DNA from 2 places in the Brevibacillus sp. FSL L8-0520 genome. Region 1 is predicted to be linked to the other one. Evidence: riboswitches for the same ligand, from Rfam matches in the RefSeq annotation. Region 1 holds a riboswitch; the other holds the start of a gene.
The links. A riboswitch is a leader RNA that binds a small molecule or an ion and turns the genes downstream of it on or off. The one in region 1 is predicted to bind S-adenosylmethionine.

Region 1 (5,734 bases):
CCTGGACTTCGCGAACCGGCGTACCCGAGATAAGCGGGGCAAGCTCGGCTGCAATCACAGGAGGCGCTTTGCGAAGTGCCTTTGCCAGTTGAAAGCAAGGGAAGGCGATATCGCCCATGGCCGGATTCGGAGGCGTCTCCAGCATGTTGCGCACTTGCTCGGCCCCCAGCGTATCTACGCCTTGCTTGGAAAGGGCTGCAGAAATCATCTCAGCCACTTGATGCTTGTAACTCATAGTGATGCAAACTCCCTTCATCATGAAAAATAAAAAAACCTCTGCGTCTCTGATTGATCAAGAGACGAGAGGTATTCTCCCGCGGTGCCACTCTTTTTGCCATGCAGCCTTTACATTTCGGGCAGCACAGCCGCTTTGTTCTGCGATAACGGGCAGACCCGGCTGCCTTACTTGCTCCAGAGATAAACCGGGCAATCAGACAGCATCTCCGAGGTGCGATTCCTGCCGCCATCCTGCACCGGGCTTACACCATCCCCGGCTCGCTTGGGCATTTTGACGGAGTACTTTCCTCATCATCGATCCTTTATGATTCATCCATTATAGCGAAAAGGATGCGGCTTTCGCAACTCAATCATCCGCTTTTTTTATGATCGCATCGAGATCGCGAAACAGGTCGCGGGTCAGCGATTCTTTGTCTTCGGCAGCATTCCATTGCTGCTTGAACTGCTGCAGCTTCTCGAGCAAAGCCAACTCCGCCTCCGCGTCCTTTTCCAGATCGTGATTTTCACTCGGGTCGAATGGCATCAGCCGCTCATCCGTGCCGCTGCGAAGATAGGCGGTTTTCCAGTTGTCCGGAAACTGATAAGCCTGCTCTCCGAACAGAATCGCGAGAACATCGTCCGATTCAAGCGGCAGGAAGTGGTCGAATTCGTCGCGCCTGCCCCCTTCGGACAGATTGATATGTGTAAAGGAATACCGGAGATAGTGTTGGCCATTTTCGCTGTCTTTCACGACAGAATATGTCTCGAAGTCGGTTTGTTCCAGTTCTTTTACCGTTTCGATACGCGATAGGAATTCGTGCTTGTCACAAGGGTGTAGTGGATCCAAAGCGTTTCGCTCCTTTGCTTGGCTTCGACCTCATCATAGCAAAAGGGGCATGGATTGACAATGAGCGGGGACAGCGGGCGGACTGGAGCTGGAACACTAGTCGATCGGTATGTAAATTTTTATTTTCATTTGATCCGGGTACACGGACTGGCGGACATCGGTTATTTCAAAATCAGGTCCTTCTCTTCGCTCGTAGTTGGAATTCGGAAGCCAGGTGCCGTAAATATAGGTTCTTGTATTTTGGACAGAGCCGATCACCCTGAATTCGGCGTATTTCCCTGCCGGAAGCAGACAGTGGACAAAGCCATCCTCCAGCTCGCCATCCAAGTTTTTTACCTCTTCGCCGACGATGAACGTAAAGTCGCCGTTATCCTGGAAATCGCACGAAATGCCGTATGCCATGTCAGGGGCGGCTTTGTTGGGAATCCGCATATAGTGTCCATTCCTTCCGAAATCGGCATAGAAGCGGGGAATGTCCTCAAAGTAGCGTTTGTTGTTCAGATTTGTCTTGTAGGCGTACCCGACGATGGCAATGCTGTTTAATTGCACAATGTTTGGTTTGTTCATGCTTATTTCTCCCTTTGCTCGTTTTTGATCATCCAAAAAATCCAGCTTCTTTTGCAGGAAAATAGGTATGTTCGCCTTTCGGAACTTGGCCGGGGTGATGCCGAAAGTAGCTTCAAAAGCACGGGTAAACGCCTCCTGGGAGCCGTACTGGCAGGCGATAGCCAGATCAAGGATGCTTGTTTGCGTCTGTTTCAACAAAACGGCGGCCTCGCTCAGCCTTCTTTTTCGTATGTACTCGTGAACCGAAAAACCGGAGATCGCTTGAAACAGCCGTTGAAAATGAAAGGCGGAAAAACAGGCTTCCGCGGCAATATCCGCGATATTCACCTCCTCTTGAAGATGCTTTTCGATAAATTCGATTGCGCATTGAATCCGCTCGTAGTGATCCATACCTGCCTCCATTTCCCAGATGTGCTACTCCTATTGTACAGCCGGGAAGACGATGTTTTTTGATAATCTGTGCCGATTTGGCAAGTGATTGCTTGATTTCTTCAAAGTGCACCTGTTGGACAAGAAAAAAGAAGCCTGGATTCCAGGCCCCTTTTTCAAGCAGCTGCTTAGCAGTCGTTATTGCACCCTACGATGACCAGCAGGATAAACAGAACGAGCACTAGGGCGAAGCTGTCACCGAAGATATTGTTTCCGCAGTAGGATGTACTCATGTCGTTTTCCTCCTTTCCGATATGCTTTAGTCTATACACGGGAGTCATGAAGAGTGTGGGCGATTGACTATATGGGGCAAATATGGGCGCCGGACTTGCGTGGATACGGACAATTTCTTCATTGACGCGGGGGAGGGGGGGTGTTAAGATACTTTCAAACCTTGCAATTACTGGAACGAATCGAATAAAAAAGCGACATCTCTTATCCAGAGAGGCAGAGGGACTGGCCCGATGAAGCCTCGGCAACCGGAATTTTCAGGTGCCAATTCCAGCAAAGCCGTGTGCTTTGAAAGATGAGAGGATGCGTCAGGCGTATCGTATTCGCGGACAAATCCTCTTCTGCACACAGAAGAGGTTTTTTGTTTATCTGAGATGATCTGCTTTGAGAAAAGGAGTCTGCCATGAAACCGAATTTTCGCGAACAGCTTTACCGAAAAATTCTGATACTGGACGGCGCGATGGGAACAATGCTGCAGCAAGCCAACCTGACTGCCGAGGACTTCGGCGGAGAGGAATACGACGGCTGTAACGAGCTGTTGAACCTGACCCGGCCGGACGTCATCCGCTCGATCCATGAAAAGTACCTGGAGGCGGGTGCCGATATTATCGAGACGAATACATTTGGCGCTACGTCCATCGTCCTGGCCGAGTATGACGTGGCGGAAAAGGACCTGGAGATCAACATCGCCGCTGCAAAAATCGCTCGCGAGGCCGCAGATGCCTATTCCACGCCTGAGTGGCCTCGCTTTGTGGCAGGGGCGATGGGCCCGACGACCAAGACGCTTTCTTTGACGGGCGGGGTCACCTTTGACGAGCTGGTCGAGTCGTATTACCGCCAGGCAAAAGGGCTTTTGATCGGGGGAGCGGATGTGCTGCTTCTGGAAACCTCGCAGGATACGCTGAACGTAAAAGCGGGCGGCATCGGCATACGCAAGGCTTTTGATGAGCTGGGGACGGAAGTGCCGGTCATGCTTTCGGGGACGATTGAGCCGATGGGCACGACGCTGGCGGGACAAAACATCGAAGCGTTCTACGTCTCGCTTGAGCACCTCAAGCCTGTCAGCATCGGGCTGAACTGTGCGACCGGTCCCGAGTTCATGCGCGACCATATCCGCACGCTATCCGGTCTTGCAGACTGTGCCGTGAGCTGTTATCCCAATGCCGGTCTCCCGGACGAGAACGGCCACTATCACGAAACTCCGCAAGGGCTGGCGGCAAAAGTCAAGGCATTTGCCGAGCAAGGATGGCTCAATGTGGCGGGCGGATGCTGCGGAACCACGCCCGACCACATCCGGGCGATGGCCGAAGCCTTGAAAGACTGCAAGCCGCGTGCCCGGCAAGAGCATGCAGTCAGCGCCGTGTCCGGGATCGATGTCGTCTACGTGGAACAGGACAACCGCCCGCTGCTGGTCGGGGAGCGCACGAACGTCATCGGGTCCAAGAAATTTCGCGATCTGATCGCAGCCGGACAATACGAGGAGGCTTCCGATATCGCAAGGGCACAGGTGAAGCGGGGGGCTCATGTCATCGATATTTGTCTGGCCGACCCGGACCGCGACGAGTACGGCGATATGGAAAAATTCCTTCAATATATTGTGAAAAAAGTAAAGGCGCCTCTCATGATCGATTCCACGGATGCGCGCGTTATGGAGCTGGGGTTGAAATATTCCCAAGGGAAAGCGATTCTCAACTCGATCAACCTCGAAGACGGGCTCGAACGGTTCGAGCAAGTCGTGCCCTTGATCCACAGATACGGGGCCGCAGTTGTCGTCGGAACTATCGACGAGACCGGCATGGCTGTCACCGCCGAGCGAAAGCTGGAAGTGGCAAAACGCTCCTATGACCTTTTGGTAAACCGGTTTGGCGTCAATCCGCGGGACATCATCTTCGACCCGCTCGTGTTTCCTGTCGGTACAGGAGACGAACAGTACATCGGCTCTGCCAAGGCGACAGTAGAAGGCATTCGCCTGATCAAAGAAGCGATGCCCGAGTGCAAGACCATTCTCGGCGTCAGCAACGTGTCGTTTGGTCTTCCGGCCGCAGGTCGGGAAGTGCTGAATGCCGTTTTCCTCTACCATACGACAGTCGCTGGTCTCGATTATGCCATCGTCAATACGGAGAAGCTGGAGCGCTATGCTTCCATCCCTGAAGAAGAGAGAAAGCTGGCTGAAGCTCTTTTGTTCGAGACAAAGGACGAAACGCTTGCCTCCTTTACCGATTTTTACCGGCAAAAGAAAAAGGAAGCCAAAGTCGAGGTGTCCTCGCTTCCACTGGAAGAGAGACTCGCGCGGTATGTCGTCGAAGGCTCCAAAGACGGACTGGTAGAAGATTTGAAGCTTGCTTTGGAAAAATACGCGCCGCTGGAAATTATCAACGGGCCGCTGATGACCGGGATGGAAGAAGTGGGCCGCCTGTTCAACAGCAACCAACTGATCGTGGCCGAAGTACTACAGAGCGCCGAAGTAATGAAAGCATCCGTTTCATTCCTGGAGCCGTTTATGGAAAAAACGGAGTCGGCGGCAAAAGGGAAGATTTTGCTGGCCACCGTAAAAGGCGACGTCCACGATATCGGAAAAAACCTGGTAGAGATCATCCTTTCCAACAACGGCTATGAAGTCGTCAATCTGGGGATCAAGGTTCCGCCGGAGCAGCTGATCGCCGCTTGCCGCGAAGAGAAGCCGGATGCGATCGGTCTGTCCGGTCTGTTGGTCAAATCGGCCCAGCAAATGGTCATTACCGCGCAGGATTTGCGCGAGGCTGGCATCGACGTGCCGCTGATGGTAGGCGGAGCGGCACTGACACGTAAATTTACGTCCAACCGGATTGCGCCCGAATACAAAGGAATCGTTCTGTACGCCAAGGATGCAATGGACGGGCTGGAGCTGTTTAATCGACTGCAGGACCCGGAAGCAAGAGAAAAGCTCCGGGCCGAGCAGCAGGAGGCAATCGAGGCTGCGGCTTCTGCCCAGGCCCCGCCCGAAGTTGAAAAACCGTCCAAACCGAAGCGTTCCGCCGTCAGCCGCACACAGCCGATCTACCTCCCGCCCGATTGTGAACGGCATGTGCTCCGCAACTATCCGCTGAGCCATCTCCGGCCGTATCTCAATTTGCGGATGCTGCTCGGAAAGCATCTCGGCGTTCGCGGAAATGTAGACAAATTGCTGGAGAGCGGAGACGAGAAGGTGACGGAGCTTCACGATCTGGTGCAGGAGCTGCTTGCGGAAGCAGTACAGGCAGGCTCGATAACAGCAAACGGGATCTATCAGTTCTTCCCCGCACAGGCGAATGGAGACGAGATCTTGATCTACGACGCCAAGGATCATTCGCGGGTCTTGGAACGCTTCCAGTTCCCGCGCCAGCCAGAGGAGCCGTACCTTTGTCTGTCGGACTTCCTGCGGCCCGTGGAAAGCGGCGAAATGGACTATGTCGGATTCCTGGCGGT
Region 2 (5,734 bases), 2.5 Mb from region 1:
CAACCGCCAGCGCGTCGTTGGCCATCGTTCCCCAACTGGCCGTCGGCGCTTGCACGCCCAGACCGAGAAAGCTGAGAAACGACTCGGCGAAGATCGCATGCGGAATCGTAAAGGTCAGGTTGACGATGATCACGCCAATCGTATTGGGCAGCAGATGCCTGATGATGATTTTGGCATGGGAGGTGCCCAGCTTTTCTGCCGCCAGCACAAACTCCTGCCGCTTGATCTGCATGAGCTGTCCTCTGACCAGGCGGGCCATGCCCACCCAGCCGGTCAGCGAAAGCGCAATAATGATCGTGGCGAGTCCCGGCTCCAGAACGACCATCAGCAGGATCACCACCAGCAGATACGGGATGCTGTAGAGAATTTCAGCCAGCCGCATCAGGATGTTGTCCACTCGGTCACCCAGCCTGCTCCTTCCTGCCATGTATCCGGAAATGCCGCCGATGCACACACCGATTACCAGGTCGATGGCCGCCGCCACCACACCGATAAACAAAGAGATGCGGCCGCCCATCCAGGTACGCGCCCACATGTCCCGGCCCAGATCGTCCGTTCCAAACCAGTGCTCGCCCGAGGGCGGCAGATTCCCCTGCGTCAACGACTGCTCATGCGGGCTGTGAGGAACGAGCATCGGTCCGAAGATCGAGAGCGCCACCACCGCCGCGAGCAGGAAGAACCCGAGTATCGCCAGCTTGTTGCGGCATACCCGCTGCCATACCTCCTGCCAATACCCGAGGCTGGGACGTTCCCGCTCTTCCCCGGCAAGCCGGCTTGGGTCGACAGGTCGAAACAGCGAATCCAGTTGTGTTGCCTGATTGGCCATAACGCTATCTCCCTCCGCTCGTCAATCTGATGCGCGGGTCAATCACCCGGTACAGCAGGTCGATGATGTACAAAGTAAAAATGAGCACAAAGCTGTAAAAAACAGTCATTCCCAAAATGACCGGATAATCGCGGTTAAAAATGCTTTCCACGAAGTATTTGCCAAGCCCCGGAATGGCGAAAATCTTTTCCACCACAAAGGTTCCGGTCATCAGGTTGGCAAACAGCGGACCGACAAAGGTAAGCACCGGCAGTATGGTATTGCGCATCCCGTGTCTGACGACGATGGAAAAGGTGCCAAGCCCTTTCGCCTCCGCCGTGCTTATGTATTCCTGCTGCCAGACTTCCAGCATGCTGGCTCGTACGAATCGGGCGATAATGGCAAGCGGCCCGATGGCGAGCGCAAGCGTCGGAAGAACCGAATGCTCCCAGCTCCCCCAAGCCGCGACGGGCAAAAGCTCCCATTTGACCGCCATGTATTTGATCAACAGCGGTGCCAGAATAAAACTGGGGACGGAAATCCCGACGATGGCCGCGAACATGGACAGAAAATCCAACGCCCGGTTTTGGTAGAGCGCCGCGACGATTCCGACTGTGATCCCACCTGCCAGCGCGACAAGAAACGCCTGGAGCCCCAGAACAGCCGAGGCGGGAAAGCCCTCCGCAATCAGCGTGTTCACGTCCCTTGTCTTGGACTGGATGGACGGCCCCAGGTCAAATTGCACCAAGCCTTTCAGATAGAGCAGGTACTGCATAGGGATCGGCTCATCCAGGTTGTACTGGGCCCGCATGTTTTTCACGACTTCTTCCGGAAGCATTTTGGCGTCAGACGCGAACGGGTCGCCCGGAATCAGGTGCATGATCACAAACGTCACCGTGACAATGATCCACAGCGTAACCAGCATGAGAAAGCCACGCTTGACCGCATAATGAAGCACGTTGTTTCCTCCTTTGTGCAATTGTAATACTAAGTAAATAAATACGAATACTATGGATTATACATACAGAAAGCCCCTCTCCAGAAAGAAGAGGGGCGATTTGTACGGTTCCCACCTTCTTATCTCTCAGAATAACTCCGCAGGATTTAGCACCGTAAGGTCCATCAGACCAAGGTTGCCGGGTTTCATCGGGCCAGTCCCTCCACCACTCTCGATAAGAATGTTTTATGAAGTTAAATTTCATTCACTAAATTCTTTTTTATCTTATCATTTTACTTGGATATGTCAATGCGGTTTTAGTGCATTTGATTTTTGTTTATTTGTTACAGCTTTCATAGAAATGGACAAAAAAATCAATTTACGAGATCTGACGATAGTTACTTTCTATCTTACTGGAATGTAATAAATATAAAAGCAATAGTGATCAATAGAAAAAGAACAAATAATATCCCAAACACTATACATGTGTTTGCTGCTTTTTTAAATCTTGTCAAATTGGAGTTATTCAAAGACTCGATAGAACTAAAGAAACTTTTCAATGCTCCTATTAAAAAAAGAAATGTAAAGAAAGAAAATAAATACAGCAATATCATCACTTTCCTTTCTTTCTTAACCTTATATGGCATTATCATCATGGAGTCAATCGCCTAATCCGGCAAATTCCCAGTCCTCGTCCCAACTTCATAAGAAGCCCGCACATGATCATACATAAGATGCAAAATCATGCCGGTCGCCGCATGATCCAGGTTATGGCAGTGGTCCATCCACATGCCCGGATTGTCCGCGACAAATGCGACCTCATACGATTCGCCGGGCAGCACGTTTAACGTGTCGGTAAGCCATGGAGTCTTCACCTTCTCGCCGTTCTTCTTCAAAACCGTCATATGATGCCCATGCAAATGCATCGGATGCTCGGTCAAGCTTTTATTCACAAAGGTCGTTTTGACGCTATCGCCTTCTTTGACGACAAAAGTCGGCACCCGGGGATACACCTCTCCATTGATCGTCCACAAAAAATGAAACGTGCCGTTGTAAAATCCCATCTCGTTTCCGAGAATCATTTGGAATTCCCGATCGAATTTTTTCGCTGCCGTGACGTCATTTGTGACGGGCTTACCGTAATCGGACGGGTCGAACTCGGCGGATTCCGCCTTGAAGATCGGTTCCTCCGGAGGGGTTTCGGTATAAAAAATGATGCCAGGATTGCTCGTGTTCTTGTAATCGCCGAGTTTAAAGAGAACGGGACGGTCCGGCATCGTGAAGGTCACGTCGTATCTGCCGCCCGAACCAAGCCGCAACGCTGTTTGATCGGACAATGGCTGCGGGTCTTGAATCCGCATCCCGTCAATGCTCGTGATTCGGAAATCGGTCCCCTGCAGAAGATATTTTTGTGAAAGCTTATGCGTATTGATGATTCTCAGCTTTACTTTCTTCCCCGGCTTTACCTGCTTCGTTTGCCAACCGTCTTCTTTTCCAAAGGCATGTTTATACCCTTGGCTGGTCGTCCAGCGATGGTTGATGACGGTAAACTGTTCGTCAAAGGTTTCCGCGTCCTGCTTCGACTCGACAATCAGCGTGCCGAAAAACCCTTTCACCACTTGCTCCGACGCTTGCTGATGAGAATGGAACCAGTACGTCCCTTCCTGCTCGGCCCGAAACTTGTAAGTAAACGATTGCCCCGGTTTCACGACATTTTGCGTCATCCCCGGCACGCCGTCCATTGCATTCGGCACGTTATAGCCATGCCAATGAATCGTCACTCCGCTATCGATATCTTTATTGATCAGCTTCACTTCGACCATATCGCCATGCTTCACCCTGAGCTCGGGAGCGATTTCGCCGTTATACGTCCAGGCATCGATCACGGCTCCAGACGCAAGCGGTATCTTCTCTTGCTGTGCCACCAGTTCGAACTTCACATCGGCAGGAGCGGAAATATCTCCGGTCAGAGCTGCTACTTCAACTGTCCCCGTGCCGGTTTGATGATGAGCGCCATGCTGCTCATGACGATGATGCCCGGAGCCTGCAGACATCCGTGTAGCCGCGCCGCCCCCTTCGTCAATCCGGTCGTGATTCATCATGTCGGATGCTTCCGGCAGCTTGGAGGCTTGCACTCCCGCCAGTACGTTTGATACAAGGATGGCGATTGCGACCACGGCGGTTAGCGTACCAGCAGCAACGAAGTTGACCATCCTGTAAACAAGCCCGCGCTGAAGCGGTTCCCCCCGTACAACCTTCGCGTACCTTCTTCTTGCAAAAATCGCCGGCACAAGCAAAAGGAGCGCAACCAGCATCATCCGTTGAACGACCTCAAACGGGCCGGGCAGAACAGGCTGGGCAAAGACGGTGCTGAAAGCAGCAATGCCGGATGCGAGCGCTGCCGCATAAAAGGACAGCAGTACGGATGGATGAGCCACTGTGCGCAACGCTTCCGTCGTCGGTGCATCTCCACCGGAGTCCCGCAAGCTTTTTAACCGGGGCCATACCGTTACCGTCAAATACAATTGAGAAAGCAACGTCAGCGGGATAATCGCTTTGACCGTTCCCTCTACAAACAGCCAGCCGCTCGTAACGAGTTGGCCGATGATGATCGCGTACCACAGAGCACTCAGAAGAAGCGCCGCGCCACCCACCCGCAGAAGGAAAGCTCTCCTCTTTTTCAAGCTGTCGCTGGTTTGCGAGTAAGGAAGGCCTGTTGCCACAATACCGGCGATCCCCCACAACAGGGTCATACAGATCGTAAGCACGATGCTGGAAATGGTTTCAAACATGGTCTCCCCTCCTCGTGATCGGATGCTTCGTCATTTTGCCGCTTCTTGCTTGGGCTTCCGGACGATCGGCTTGATTTTTCCAAACGGTTTGAAATAAGAGATCGCCGTCATAAAGATCAGCGAGACGATATTGGCAATGGCTCCGCCAATCAATGAATAACTAGTGTTCAGGAAGGCAGCATCGCCGAGCGCAAGGAATCTCTCCTGTTCGGCGATCCGAACGATTTGAGACAACCAGTCTGCCATATACCCGATGCCGAAACCGATCAACGATACAGTCAGGATCAGCTTAATCAAGATCCAGTAATGCTTGAAAAGCCCCCAATTCGTCCAAACGGACAAGACAATGCCGGTGAGCAGCGCGACTACAGCGGTGTACCGGATGAAGACAACATCGACCAAATGCATATTGTCCAAGGTGTAATACAGCTGCTCGCCGTTCTCCGCCTTCAGCATATACATACCGAGCAGCAGCATGACCATCGCTCCGCCAAGCCAGCAGACGACCGAAAGCACATGGATGATGATGAGCAATTGCTTTTTCCTGATCGACAATTTGTAACCCATACTCCAATCCTCCCTAACAGCTTCTTTGTTAGCCATCCTACCAACGAAATGTTGCGAACTTGTGGTGAACCTATTTACACATTGTGAGGGCCACAGATATCCGATAAAGTGGTATTAAATGGGCAGTACTGGGAGGTTGAAAATGGGGAGTAAAGTTCTGATCGTAGAGGATGAAATCAAAATCGCATCGCTCATCGAATCGTTTCTTCAGAGCGAAGGATACGATTGTCTAACAGCGATAGATGGCAAAACGGCCCTGCAGCTCTTTGCAAAACACAAACCGGATATTGTGCTCCTGGACTGGATGCTTCCGCAAATGAACGGACTGGACATTTGCCGGCAGCTCAGACAGATCGGCTCTCCCGGCATCATCATGGTCACGGCCAAATCCGAGGAAACCGACAAAATCGTCGGCCTCGAAATGGGAGCGGACGATTACCTGACAAAGCCTTTCAGCTTGAGGGAGCTTTCCGCCCGAGTCCGTTCCCTCTTGAGACGGATGAACAGAAATGAAAGCGACGGGTCCGGCAGCGTGCTGCGAAGAGGCGATTTGACGATTCACGAGGACAATCTGCAGGTGTTTAAAGGGACAGAGGAGCTGCATCTCACTCCAACCGAATTCAAAATCCTGCA

Region 2: linked by a shared signal. The riboswitch ahead of NSQ24_RS22915 (ABC transporter permease) and the one ahead of metH (methionine synthase) in region 1 are both predicted to bind S-adenosylmethionine.

The regions. Positions count from the first base shown of each region.
Region 1 covers NZ_CP150171.1:2,197,441-2,203,174, forward strand. Annotated here, with positions in the region: gene argS (arginine--tRNA ligase) at 1-235, opposite strand, end outside; T-box leader at 293-541, opposite strand; gene NSQ24_RS10920 (hypothetical protein) at 584-1,063, opposite strand; gene NSQ24_RS10925 (AraC family transcriptional regulator) at 1,160-2,020, opposite strand; gene NSQ24_RS10930 (YjcZ family sporulation protein) at 2,188-2,292, opposite strand; SAM riboswitch class I at 2,492-2,592, shown strand; gene metH (methionine synthase) at 2,694-5,734, shown strand, end outside.
Region 2 covers NZ_CP150171.1:4,677,137-4,682,870, forward strand. Annotated here, with positions in the region: gene NSQ24_RS22910 (ABC transporter permease) at 1-826, opposite strand, end outside; gene NSQ24_RS22915 (ABC transporter permease) at 831-1,763, opposite strand; SAM riboswitch class I at 1,880-1,984, opposite strand; gene NSQ24_RS22920 (multicopper oxidase family protein) at 2,411-4,534, opposite strand; gene NSQ24_RS22925 (hypothetical protein) at 4,565-5,101, opposite strand; gene NSQ24_RS22930 (response regulator transcription factor) at 5,244-5,734, shown strand, end outside.